DNA from 3 places in the Janthinobacterium sp. CG_23.4 genome. Region 1 is predicted to be linked to each of the others. Evidence: predicted binding sites of a transcription regulator. Region 1 holds the regulator's gene; each other region holds the start of a gene.

Region 1 (4,241 bases):
GATCATGCTGCCTTCGCCATCTTGTTTCAGCAGCGCGGTGGTCGCCAGATTGGTGTCCGGCTGGCGCGGCTGCAGCAAACGGCTGGGGTCGGGGTGCAGCACGTAGCGCGGCACGGCGCCGCGCGTGAGAATCGAGTAATAGCCGTTCTTGCCGATTTTTTCCGAGCGCAGGCGCCCCAGCAGGTTGTCCTTGTACAAACGCAGCACGCCGACCACCATGCCGGCCACCTGGCCATCGGCGGCCATGACGGGTGCGACCATTTGCACGATGGGCATGCCGCTCGACTTGCTCAGCATTGGCTCGGTGATCATGGGTAGGCGCGTGCGCAGGACGGTCTGGAAATACTCGCGCTCGGTGACGTTGATGCCTGCGCGCCCCTTGACGAGCGGCATGTCGGCCACGATGGCGCCTTGCGCGTCGAGTACCAGTACATCGTCGAACAGGACTAGCATCGAGCGCCGCGTATAGTATTGGCGCAATTGGGCGGGCTGTGCGATCAATTCCGGCGGCTGCTGCCTGGCCGTCAGGGTGACAATCTGCAGCAGCATGCCCAGCTTGTCGTCGAGCTCGGCAGCGGTACGCGTGATCAGCGAGTATTGCTGGCCCAGCAGTACTTGGCTGAAGTCGTCGCGCATGTGCTGCACCTGGATCATGGTGACCAGCGCGATCATGGCGATCGAGGTCAGGCTGGTGGCCAGGGCGACTTTTGCTTTAATGCCGAGAGGCTTCATGATGTCCTTTTGAGTACCGGGCGGCACAGACGGCAGATAACGCCTTCAAGAATTCTCCTATCAATACATTAACTTTGCAAGCGGCGCTGAGTAAATTGCCCTCCCCGTATGGGCTTTTGACGATGTTGCCATATAATTAAAGGATGGACGTCGTTTATTCACCGAAATTACGCTGAAATTGGCACACGGCAACTCTGTATGCAGTAAACTTGTTATTGCATTTTCTAAAAGGTACCGACATGACTGAAGCGCTCCTCACTCTCACCTTGCCCGCAGTGAACGTGGAAGCATTGCGTGCGCGATGTTCGACTTGCAGCATGCATCAATTGTGCCTGCCGATGGGTCTCGATGTGGGCGACATGGACAGGCTAGACCAGATCATCGGCCGTCGTCGCAAGATTGTGCGTGGTGCCTCGCTGTTTCGCATCGGCGATTCGTTCCAGAACTTGTACGCGATTCGTCTGGGGCATTTCAAGACGTACCAGATCAATCCTGGCGGCGAAGAGCAAGTGACGGGTTTTCAGATGGCCGGCGAACTGCTGGGCATGGATGCCATCAGCGCCGACCGCCACCACTGTAATGCGGTGGCGCTGGAAGATAGTGAAGTGTGTGAAATTCCATTTTCCAGCCTGGAACAATTGCTGGGTAATATGCCAACCTTGCTGCGCCATTTCCATCGCATGATGAGTCAGGAAATCACGCGCGAGCAAAGTGTCATGCTGTTACTGGGCAATATGCAGGCGACCCAGCGTTTTGCCGCCTTTATCGTCAACTTGGCTTCGCGTTATGAAGCGCGCGGCTATTCGGCCAGCAAATTTCAGCTGCGCATGTCGCGCGAGGAAATTGGTAACTACCTGGGGTTGACCATCGAGAGCGTCAGCCGCTTATTGTCGAAGTTTAAGAAGGAAGGCTGGCTGCGCGTTTCCAACCGCGAGATCGAGATCTTGCAGCCGGCAATATTGAAGGCCATTACGGCCGGCACGGACGCCTGCAAATAATAGCACCGTCAAAACCTGCTGCGCGTCGCGCTTTGCGGCCTGAGATGCTCGCTGTGCTCTTAGCCACAAATCACTGCCGCTCGCTACGGTTTTTTCCCGGCGCTGTACGTTATAGTTCTGCATCCGCCTGCAGCGCGATGCTGCGCTGCAGTGGCCAGGTCCAGATGCCGGACAGGCGCCACTCGCGTTTGTCGTTTTCCACCAGCACTTGCCAGCGGCTGCGCTCTAGCATCGGTAGCGCTACTGAGAAGTTGCCGGCCGCATCGGGCTGCACCAGTAGCTTGATATCTTTTTCCGGCAGGGTCGCATGCGCCAGGTGCAGCTGCAACGGACCCTGGTAAGCCTTGCCGACGCTGCGCACGGAACCACTGAGACGCGCCGACGCCACGTCATAGGACAGGCTGGTAGCCATCGCCAGCTTGCTGGCGACCGTGTCGCGTCGCAAGTCCTGGTTGATGGCCTTACCCTGCTTGTAATAATCGCCCACCACCAGCGCATCGGGCTGCGTAAACGCGATATACGCCATGCAGCTGCCAACGACCATGGACAGGCCGGGACCGATCATCAGCAGCCAAGGCCAGCGATGCTTGTACCATGGTGCAACGGGTGCTTGCAGCTTGAGGCTGTCGGACATTTTGTTCTCCTTGAGGGCAGGCCCTTTGGGCCTGACCCCAGCTTTTGCTTCTGGGTTGAAAATAAAGTAAAGCTAACGCATGTTTGATGCTGGCCCAACGGCGAAATGCCGGGGTCAGACCCGAGGGATCTGACCCCAACATCAACCTTAGCGCGGCACGATGAATACCGCGCCTTCACGCACATGCAACGCTGGGTTATCCAGCGAGTGCAATTCGATGGCAATCTTGTTCGAGCCCTTCTCGCCGACACCGTGCGGCACGCGCAGGCGGATGGGCCAGCCCAGCGTTTCCGTCGGCTGTAACGTCACCTCTTCGCGCGTCAGCAAGGTCAGGCCCGGCAAGCCGGAAACGCTGATTTTAAAATGCTGAGTTTGCTCCGAGGTATTCATGATTTGCAAGCGGTAAACGTTCTCGACCATGCCGTCTTCCACTTCGCGACCCATCGAACCGCGGTCGCGGATGACGTCCATTTTCAGGGGGGTGCGCAGGGCCAGTGAGGTACACACGGCGATGATGATCAGCCCCAGGATGGCGGTGTAGATCAGTACGCGCGGGCGCGTGGCGCGCTGGCGGATTTGCTGCGAACTGAAGTTGTTTTCCATCGCATGGTCGGTACTGTAGCGTACCAGTCCGCGCGGCCGGTCGACCTTATCCATCACGCTGTTGCAGGCATCGACGCAGGCGGCGCAGCCGATGCATTCATACTGCAGGCCGTTGCGAATATCGATACCGGTCGGACACACTTGCACGCACAGGGTGCAGTCGATGCAGTCGCCCAGCTTGTCGTTGTTGCCGGCCTTCTTGCTCATGGCACCACGCGGTTCGCCGCGTTTGGCATCGTAGGTGATGATCAGGGTATCCTGGTCGAACATGGCGCTCTGGAAGCGCGCGTAGGGGCACATGTATTTGCACACCTGCTCGCGCAGCCAGCCCGCGTTGCCGTAGGTTGCCAGGCTGTAGAACAAGACCCAGAACCATTCCCAGGGACCGAAATCGAGGGTGATCACCTCGTGCGCCAGTTCCTTGATCGGCGTGAAATAGCCGACAAAAGTAAAGCCCGTCCACAGGGCGATGGCGCCCCACACCAAGTGCTTGGCCGTCTTCTTGACAACCTTGCGCACGGAGGGGCCTTGCTTGTCGAGGGCCATGCGCGCGCTGCGCGTGCCCTCGATTTTGCGTTCGACCCACAAGAAGATTTCCGTGTAGACCGTTTGCGGGCAGGAGAAGCCGCACCATACCCGCCCGGCGAGGGCTGTGACAAGGAACAAGGAATACGCACAGATGATCAGCAGAGCCGCCAGATAGATGAAATCCTGGGGCCACAGCACGACGCCAAAAATGTAGAACTTGCGCGTGGTCAAATCGAACAGCAGGGCTTGCCTGCCACTCCAGGTCAACCATGGCAAGCCGTAGAACGCCAGCTGGGTAAGCCAGACACATACCCAGCGCCAGGTAGCGTAGCGTCCTTTGGCCTCGCGAGGGTAGATTTGCTCGCGGGCCGCATACATCTTGATGACTTGAGGGTCTGACATTATTTCACGGGTGTCTGTGGATTCGACAGGCTCCAGACGTACGCCGACAGCACGTGCACTTTCGATTCCCCAAGGAAATCGTTGAAGGCCGGCATGGCGTTATTGCGCCCCTTGCGTATGGTTTCCATGATGGTATCGGCGCTGCCGCCGTACAGCCAGATCTTGTCCGTCAGGTTAGGCGAACCCAGCATCTGGTTGCCCTTCGCATCGGCACCATGGCAAGCCATGCAGGCGCCGAACTTGGCCTTGCCCAATACCGACTTGACCGGGTCCGAGGTCGAACCGGACAGGCTCAGCACATAATGGGCCACGTTCTCGACATCCTTTTCGGAGCCCAGGGCGGC
Region 2 (4,241 bases), 2.6 Mb from region 1:
CGAATCGATCTGGCGCAGCGCTTCCTTGACGGCGTGCTGGGTCGTCGTTTCCGCCTCGACGACCATCACCACTTGGCCCATCTGCCCCACCAGCGCGTGCGCTTCGCTGGTGATCAGCAAGGGCGGCGAGTCGAAGACGACGACGCGGTCGGCGTAGCGGCTGGCGATCTCGGCCAGCAGGCGGCTCATGGCCCGGCTGGCCAGCAATTCTGTCGCGTGCTTGTTGCTGCGCCCGGCGGGCAGGATGCTGAGGTTGGCGACGTTGCTTTTCAGGATCACGTCTGCCATCGCCAGTTGCGGGTCGAGCAGCACGTCCATCAGCCCCGGTTCGGGCGGCAGACCCAGCACTTTCAGCACCGACGGGCGCGCCACGTCGGCATCGACCAGCAGCACCGTGATATCCATTTCCATGGCGATACTCATGGCCAGGTTAATGGCGCAATACGTCTTGCCTTCGCCGGGCATGGCGCTCGTGACGACGATCAAGTTGCCGTGGCGGATGGCCTCGGCGCCGCTGGCGCGCGCCTGGCGCAGCAGCGGGCGCTTGATGATACGGAAATCTTCGGCCACCGAACTGCGTCCGCCTTCCTGCGTAAGCATGCCTTGCTCCGCCAGTCGGGTCAGATTCAGGCTGCGGTACTGCGGATTGCCGGCCGCTGCCGCGATGTCTGCACAATCAGCGCTATCTGTGCTGTCTGTGCTGTCTGTGTTAGCCATGCCCTCCACGCTGGCCGCGCCCTCCACGCCATCGGCACTGTTCGCCATATACGGCACGGGGACTTCGGCCACGCCCAGGATGCTGGGTGCCTGCCTGCCGTTATCCTTGCTGCTGCGCTCCTTGCTGGTCATCGTCGCTCCCGTGGCGTGGTCTAGAATTTGAGCAGCGCGGCCGTCATGACGCCGCCGTACAGCAGCAACAGGCTGCCCAGGCAGGCGCTAAAGGCATAGCGCGCGCGGCGGCGGCGCACTTGCTGCAACGGCGTCCAGTTCATCGATACCGTGCCCAGCACGTTCAAGCCCGTGGCATCGCGCAGTTCGGCGGGACTGAGAAAGGTCGGGCGTACCTGGCTGATCAAGAGGGCCGTGGCGATGCCGGTCACCAGGGCTGCGCCCAGCGCCGCACTGAACAGCAGCGGACGGTTCGGGCCGACGGGCGCATATTGCACCGTGGGCGGGTCGATGATCTTGAAGGCCATCATCTCGGTGTTGGAACTGAGTTCGCCCGAGAGTTTCGCCGCTTCGCGCCGGCCAATCAGCTTTTCGTAGTTTTCCTTGTTGATGATGTAGTCGCGGTTTAGCTGCGCCAGCTGCGATTCCACCTCGGGCACGGCGTTGCTTTTTGCCAGCAGACGCTCATTGCGCGTGTTGTATTCCTGCACGCGGGCGCGGATAGCGGCCACCTTGGCGTCCGCCTCCGTCAGCGCCACCTTCAACTGCTGCAGCATGGGGCTGTAGTTCTTGCCCGGGTCGCCGGACGCCGTTTTCAGCTTGCTTTCCTCGATCTTGCGCTCTTCCAGTTGGGCAATGAGGCGCTTCGAGGCGATAATGTCGGGATGCAATTCCGTAAATTGCATGCGCAAGCTGTCGAGGTTCTTGTTGAGTGAGGCGATGCGCTCGTTGAGTTCCGGATGCGCGATAGCCGACGCGTTCGGCTCAAGGTCGAGCACCGGCTCGTCGCCCTCGATCTGGCTGAGGATGGCCTTGCGCGCCTGTTCTGCCTCGAGCAGCTCCAGCTTGGCAGTGTTCAGGCTATCGGACGACATCAGCAACTGGCTGCCATAGTCGATGCCCTGGCGCGGCAGCAGCAACTGGTTGCGGATCTTGAATTCCTTCACCAGGTTTTCAGCCGCGCTGAGCTTTTCGTCGTAATTCTTGATCTGCTCGTCGATAAATTGCACGGCTTTCTGCGAATCGCCCTTTTTGCCCTGGAAACTGCCTTCGACAAAGATGGTCAGCAGGCTTTGCACCACGTCGCGCACCAGTTTCGGGTCGCGTCCGCTATAGCTGATGGTGTAGATATCGTAGGCATTGGTGCCGCTGATCTTGATGCGGCTCATCAGTTCGTCGAGCCGGGATTCGTGTTCGCGCACGGTCTTCGTCCCCAGGTCGAGGTCGACCATGCGCATCACGCGCTCCACGTTCGGGCGGCTGAGCAGGGTGCGGCTCATGATGGCCACCTGCTGTTCCGTGTTCGGCACGCTGGTCATGCCCGCCAGCAGCGGCTTGAGGATGGTTTGCGTATCGACAAACACGCGCGCCGACGTTTGGAAGTCGTCGGGCAGGCTGATGATCTTGATGAAGCCGCCGATGGCCACCAGCCACGCCACCAGCACGGCATGCCAGCGGTATTTCCAGATGCCTTTCAGGCTGGAAAGCAGCTGCTGTATCAATTCCTCCATGTCGCTTCCTTCCGGTGACGGTGCTGCACGCTCGATGTCCGAGCGGCACGAACAATGGCGTCTTGCAAGAAATGCTTGCCCGTTGAGTAAGCAAAGTATAGAACCCCCACGCAGCAAGATTTCCTCAGATGATTGCTTCTTGATACGCCTCAAGGTTCGCTTGCCGGGTTTTAATAATCATAGGAAGTTCGCGGCCCAGGCTGGTTCTGCGGGGCCGGACATGGACGCGCCATCGAATCGAGGAGGCCCCGCATGAATCGCTTACGCCGTGCATTTGTATGCCACACGCTGGTCTTGGCGGGCGCCGCCGGCATGCTGGGGGGCTGCCGCACACGCTATGCACTGGCACCGGCCGACGACAGCGCCCCCATGCACGACTACCTGATCGGCCCGGGCGACACCGTCAACATCATTGTCTGGCGCAATCCGGAAGTGTCGCTGACGGTGGCCGTGCGGCCGGACGGCAAGATCACCACCCCGCTGGTGGAGGATTTGCCTGCCAGCGGCAGGACTTCGACCCAACTGGCGCGCGACATCGAACAAGCGTTGAGCAAGTTCATCCAGCAACCGGTGGTGACGGTCATCGTCACCAATTTTTCGGGCCCGTACGGCGAACAGATCCGGGTCATCGGCGAGGCAGCCAAGCCGCAGGCGCTGCCTTACCGCCTGGGCATGTCGCTCATGGACGTGCTCATCGCCGTCGGCGGCATCACCGACTTTGCCGCCGGCAACAAGGCCAGCATCATCCGCATGCGCGATGGCAGACAGCAGCAGCTCGGTGTGCGTCTGGACGACCTGCTCAAGGATGGGGATATTTCCGCCAACGTCATGATGCGCCCGGGCGACGTGCTGTTGATACCGGAGAGTTTTTTTTAAGCGTGAGCTCAACAACGCTAAAACAGTCATGATATTCGTGCTTTTCGGCAAATTTCAGCGCGCCCTAATGACGCCTAAAGGTCAATTCTTTTGCTTTTTTAACTGATGCTGGGAACTTTTTAAGTTTTTATCTTGTCACAAGGCATAGGCCCCCAATCCATCCCGATGGTTGCCGATGAACGTGAGGACAAGATGAGCTTTGAAGATGAACCCATTATTTCCTTCGACACGCCAGGTACTTTCAGTGACCTGGTGGTGGGCGAAGGCAAGATCGACCCGGCCATGGAGCACGAGCTCGACCTGCAGCGCTTTCATATTCGCATGGCCAATTCGCGTGGTCGGCGCGAGGCGGCCAGTTTGCTGATCCGCAAGATGTATGGCTGGCGCGGCTATGCCGTCAATCCCGGCACCGCGCATGTGCTCAATAAAATCACCCTGTTTGCAGAAACGGCAGGCGCCACCGTCGGTACCATGACTTTGTGCCTGGACAATGAGGAGACGGGCTTGCCCGCCGATGAAAACTTCCGCGACAAGCTAGACGTGCTGCGTGAGGAAGGCCGGCGCCTGTGCGAACCGTCGCGCCTGGCCATCGACAAGGGCGTGAGCAAGCGTGTGTTTGCGGCGCTGATCCATATTTCTTATATCTACGCCCATAATATTCACGGTTTTACCGATTATGTGATCGAAGTCAATCCGCGCCATGTGGTGTTTTACAAGCGCATGCTCGGTTTCAACGATTTTGGCGGCGAACGAGAGTGCACGCGCGTGGGCGCGCCGGCCGTGCTGCTGCGCCTGAACCTCGACTATATGCGAGCCCAGATCGACAAATACGGCGGCATGATGGAACAGCACGGAGGGGAGCGCTCGTTTTACCCCTATTTCTTTCCGACATGGGATGAGCCTGGCATGACCGAGCGGCTGCGACAGGGACGCACCTGAAGGTCATTTTTCTTTCAGCAAGATCGA
Region 3 (4,241 bases), 1.8 Mb from region 1:
CGAGGCGTTTGAAGCCACCGCATGGAAGGATGCAACACATGTTTGAAGAATCGATCAAAAACGTCATCAACCTGCTGCCGGAAATCTGGGTGGCGCTGGGCCAGACCATGACCATGCTGGGCATCGGCCTCACCGCCGCCATCCTGATCGGCGGCCCGCTGGGCATTGTGCTGTTTCTCGTCTCGCAAGGCCAGTCACTGGAAAACCGGCCGCTGTCGATGATTTTGGGCTGGCTGGTCAATACCGTGCGCAGCTTTCCCTTCATCATTTTACTGGTCGCACTGACGCCGTTTACGCGCATCATCGCGGGCACCTCGATCGGCCCGCTGGCGGCTGCCGTGCCGCTGTCGTTCGCCGCCATTCCCTACCTGGCGCGCCTGGTGGAACAAAATCTGCGCGAAGTGCCGCGCGGCGTGATCGAGGCAGCGCATGCGATGGGCGCCTCGGAAATGCAGATCATCTTGCGCGTGCTGCTGGTGGAAGCGCGCTCCGGCCTGGTGCTGGCCCTGACCGTGCTGTCGATCAGTTTCCTGTCGTATTCGGCCGTGGCAGGCGTGGTGGGCGGCGGCGGCATCGGTGACCTGGCCATCCGCTACGGTTACTACCGCTTCGAGACTGATATCATGGTCGTAACCGTAGCTATCTTGATCGTGCTGGTGCAAACCATCCAGTTCGCAGGCACACGCATCGCCAAGCGCCTCGACAAACGTTAATCCAATTCAGAAACAAGGATACCTATGAACCACATTCGCCGCACCCTGCTCCTGGCCGCTACCAGCATGGCTTTCGCCACCGCCGCCCATGCCAAGGAACCGAAAGAACTCGTCATCGGCACCAGCTCCGGTCCGTATTCCGACCAGCTGAAGCTGGGCATCAAGCCGATCCTGGAAAAACAGGGCTACAAGGTCAAGATCGTCGAATTCAACGACTACGTGCAGCCGAACTACGCGCTGGCCGAAGGCTCGCTGGACGCCAACGTGTTCCAGCACATCGTCTACCTGACCAAGTTCGCCACCGATAACAAGCTGCCACTGAGCGCATTGATCACCGTGCCTACCATGCCGATCGGCCTGTACGGCGGCAAGCAAAAGACGCTGGCCGACGTCAAGAACGGCGCCACCGTCACCATGCCGAACGACCCGACCAACCAGGCGCGCGCACTGGTCATGCTGGCCAAGATGGGCTGGATCAAGCTCAAACCGAACGTCGATCCGCTGCGCGCTTCCGAGCGCGACGTGCTGGAAAACACCAAGAAACTGAAACTGGTGCCATTGGAAGCGGCGCAGCTGCCCCGTTCGCTGGCAGATGCAGACTATGCCTTCGTCAATGGCAACTTCGCCCAGGCCGCCGGCATGAAGCTGACCTCGGCCCTCGCCGTGGAAAAAATTTCGGACAGCTACATCAACCTGGTGGCCATCCGCACGGCCGACAAGGCCAAACCGTGGGTCAAAGACCTGGAAGCGGCCTACCGTTCGCGCGCCTTCCTCGACGCGACGAACAAATACCTGGCCGGCTATGAAAAGACCGATTACCAGTTGGCACTGGAAAAGACGGCGAAAAAATAAAGCGACGCAAACAATGCAAAAAGGACGGCCAGGTGCAAACCCGGCCGTCCTTTTTTTTCCCGCGCTACGCGAGTATCTTCAACACTGACAACGCCTGACAAAACCGTAGCGAGCGGAAGGAAGGCTCGGCGCCCCCGTTGGCTTGAGAAGCGCAACTGTACGAAGGTACAGTGAGCATCGCAGAGCGCAAATTCCGACGCGCAGTAGGTTTTAATGGGTGTTCTTAGAAGCGGTAGCCAACGCCTACGCCAATCAGGACAGGGTCGATCTTGACTTCGCTGACCTTGGCACCAGCAGCGGTCAATACATCGCTGCGGATCTGCACTTTCTTGATGTCGAAGTTCAAGGACCAGTTTTTGTCGAGTTTGTAGTCGACGCCGGCTTGCAGCGAGTAGCCCCAGCTATCGTGTTCCAGGCGCAGGCCAGGAATTTTGACAGCCGAGATATTCGTGTAGTTCACGCCCGCACCCACGTAAGGGCTGAACTGTTTTTCAGGCATGAAGTGGTATTGCAGCGACAGCGTCGGTGGCAGATGCTTGAACGTGCCGATATTTTGGCCCGACAAGGTGACGTCATGCTTTTGCGGATACGTCAGGATCAGCTCGGCAGCGATATTCGGGGTAAAGAAATACGAAATATCGATTTCAGGAATCGTCTTGCTGCTGACATGGATCAGGTCCGATGCGCCGACGCCACCAACAGGCGTAGATTTATTCGCAGGATCGATGTGCACGGCGCGTGCGCGCACCAGCCATGGGCTTTCCTGTGCCATTGCATTGCCGGCCAATGCGCCGATAGCGGCCAGGACGATTGCTGCTGCAGTTGCGGACTTCTTCATTCTAGTTCCCTCTTTTTATCGTTAAGTAACGCTGCAAAGTCTAAGAGTGCAGTGCAACAAAAACTTTGATCCACATCAAATTGTGCCTGATAGCATCATTAGAGGGATTTTTTCCTTTGCCCAGATCAAAAAATGCGGCATTGCAAAAATTAAACAGCGCACTGACCAGGCTGGCGCCCGAGCCGCCAAACACGCGCCCGCACAGCAAATATGGCCCGCTACGCAATCGTCATTTGCGCCGCGGCCAATCGATGAGCCCCTGCCTGCGCCACATGCTATTGCGCGTCCGTACGATACAAATGAGAATAGTAATGATTATCATTTGCGATATAATGGCGTACCTCGCTCAGCGATCACAACAAGGAATGGGAGACATGGATATATTGAGGGAACTGCGTGAATCGGGCTTGAAAGTGACCATCCCGCGCTTGCGGATTCTGCAGCTGTTTCAAGAAGGCACAATCAAGCATCTGAGTGCGGACGATGTCTACAAACTGTTGCTGGCTGAAAAAATCGACGTGGGCCTGGCCACCATCTACCGCGTGCTGATGCAGTTTGCCGAAGCGGGCATCCTGTTTCGCCGGCATTTCGAATCGGGCCATGCGGTCTTCGAGCTCAATCAAGGACAGCACCATGACCACCTGGTCTGCACCGCTTGCGGCAAGGTCGATGAATTCGTCGATGACGGCATCGAGCTGCGCCAGAACGAAATAGCCGCCGAGCGTGGCTTTGTGCTCCACGAGCACGCATTGTCGCTATACGGCACCTGCGCCGAGTGCACGGCGAAGTGCATTCCACCGCGCCGTGCCTGAAGCCAGCGCGCAGCGTCGCGCTCGGCAAAGGACCTGCATATACATCGGAGAAATCGCCCGCATGGCGGGCACCTCGCCCAAGGCCTAGCGCCATGATGAGACGCTGGGCTTGCTGGACGACGTGCGCCGTTCCGGCGCCTACCGCGTCTACACGCAGCAGCGGGCGCGCTGGCCGGCACAGGCACAGGCGCTGGCCCGGCGCCTGCAGGCCCGGCAACGGCTTGCCATGCAGCCATCTTGCATACTATTTTAACAATTTTGTAATCAAGCCGTCACATTCAAAGGTTAATATCATCACATTGCCTGTTTGTCAGTCGCCACACCTTCGCGACAACAACGGCCCGATCGTCATGTAAAGGTAGCCGCTGTGGAGTTCAACGCTTCTCGATTGCATCTTCCCCGTTATCGCACCTCAGTCGCGCTTGATCGGTGCATTGCCACGGAATCGGTGCAGGCCGACACCAGCAATTTCGCCGTACTGGAACTGTTTACGGAAAGGCGCGACATGATGAGCCTACCCGTTACGGAGCAGCAGAAGCCGATTGGTTTGATCAGCCGCAACATCTTCATGTCGCAGATGTCCAAGCCTTTCTACCATGAGGTGTACGGCAAGAAGAGCTGCATCGCCTTCATGGACAAGGAGCCGCTGATCGTCGATGGCGCCATGAGCATCGAGGACCTCACCTTCCGTGCCGTGGAAGCGGGCGAAAAGGCACTCGCCGACGGCTTTATCATCACCAACGATGGCGCGCTGGCCGGCGTCGGCTTCGGCTTGCAGCTGATGAACGTGGTGGCCACCATGCAGGCCGAAAAGAACCGGCAAATCATGCACAGCATCGATTACGCCAGCGTGATCCAGCGCGCCCTGCTGCGCAGCTCCGACGCGCAATTGCGCCTCACCTTGCCCGACGCCCACCTGGAATGGCAGCCGCGCGACGTCGTCGGCGGCGATTTTTACTTCTTCGAACGCCATGCAGGCGGCTGGTTTGCCGCCATCGCCGACTGCACGGGCCACGGTGTTCCCGG

The links. Region 1 encodes FNR, which switches genes on or off when oxygen is low (the NO sensors DNR and NnrR bind a similar motif). Its sites were predicted from a motif close to TTGATNNNNATCAA; they were not measured.
Region 2: a site for FNR is predicted at 2,539-2,552, ahead of H4V96_RS10635 (XrtA system polysaccharide chain length determinant). Genes of this name have one in related genera too.
Region 3: a site for FNR is predicted at 2,469-2,482, ahead of H4V96_RS13750 (OmpW family outer membrane protein). Genes of this name have one in related genera too.

The regions. Positions count from the first base shown of each region.
Region 1 is NZ_JARXUX010000001.1:4,926,762-4,931,002, forward strand. It holds gene H4V96_RS22030 (response regulator) at 1-732, opposite strand, end outside; gene fnr (fumarate/nitrate reduction transcriptional regulator Fnr) at 972-1,730, shown strand; gene H4V96_RS22040 (FixH family protein) at 1,840-2,364, opposite strand; gene ccoG (cytochrome c oxidase accessory protein CcoG) at 2,512-3,897, opposite strand; gene ccoP (cytochrome-c oxidase, cbb3-type subunit III) at 3,897-4,241, opposite strand, start outside.
Region 2 is NZ_JARXUX010000001.1:2,347,370-2,351,610, forward strand. It holds gene H4V96_RS10630 (XrtA-associated tyrosine autokinase) at 1-849, opposite strand, end outside; gene H4V96_RS10635 (XrtA system polysaccharide chain length determinant) at 870-2,399, opposite strand; gene H4V96_RS10640 (XrtA/PEP-CTERM system exopolysaccharide export protein) at 2,652-3,275, shown strand; gene H4V96_RS10645 (long-chain N-acyl amino acid synthase) at 3,468-4,214, shown strand; gene H4V96_RS10650 (serine protease) at 4,218-4,241, opposite strand, start outside.
Region 3 is NZ_JARXUX010000001.1:3,082,999-3,087,239, forward strand. It holds gene H4V96_RS13735 (methionine ABC transporter ATP-binding protein) at 1-46, shown strand, start outside; gene H4V96_RS13740 (methionine ABC transporter permease) at 39-713, shown strand; gene H4V96_RS13745 (MetQ/NlpA family ABC transporter substrate-binding protein) at 738-1,565, shown strand; gene H4V96_RS13750 (OmpW family outer membrane protein) at 1,789-2,403, opposite strand; gene fur (ferric iron uptake transcriptional regulator) at 2,778-3,215, shown strand; gene H4V96_RS13760 (SpoIIE family protein phosphatase) at 3,664-4,241, shown strand, end outside.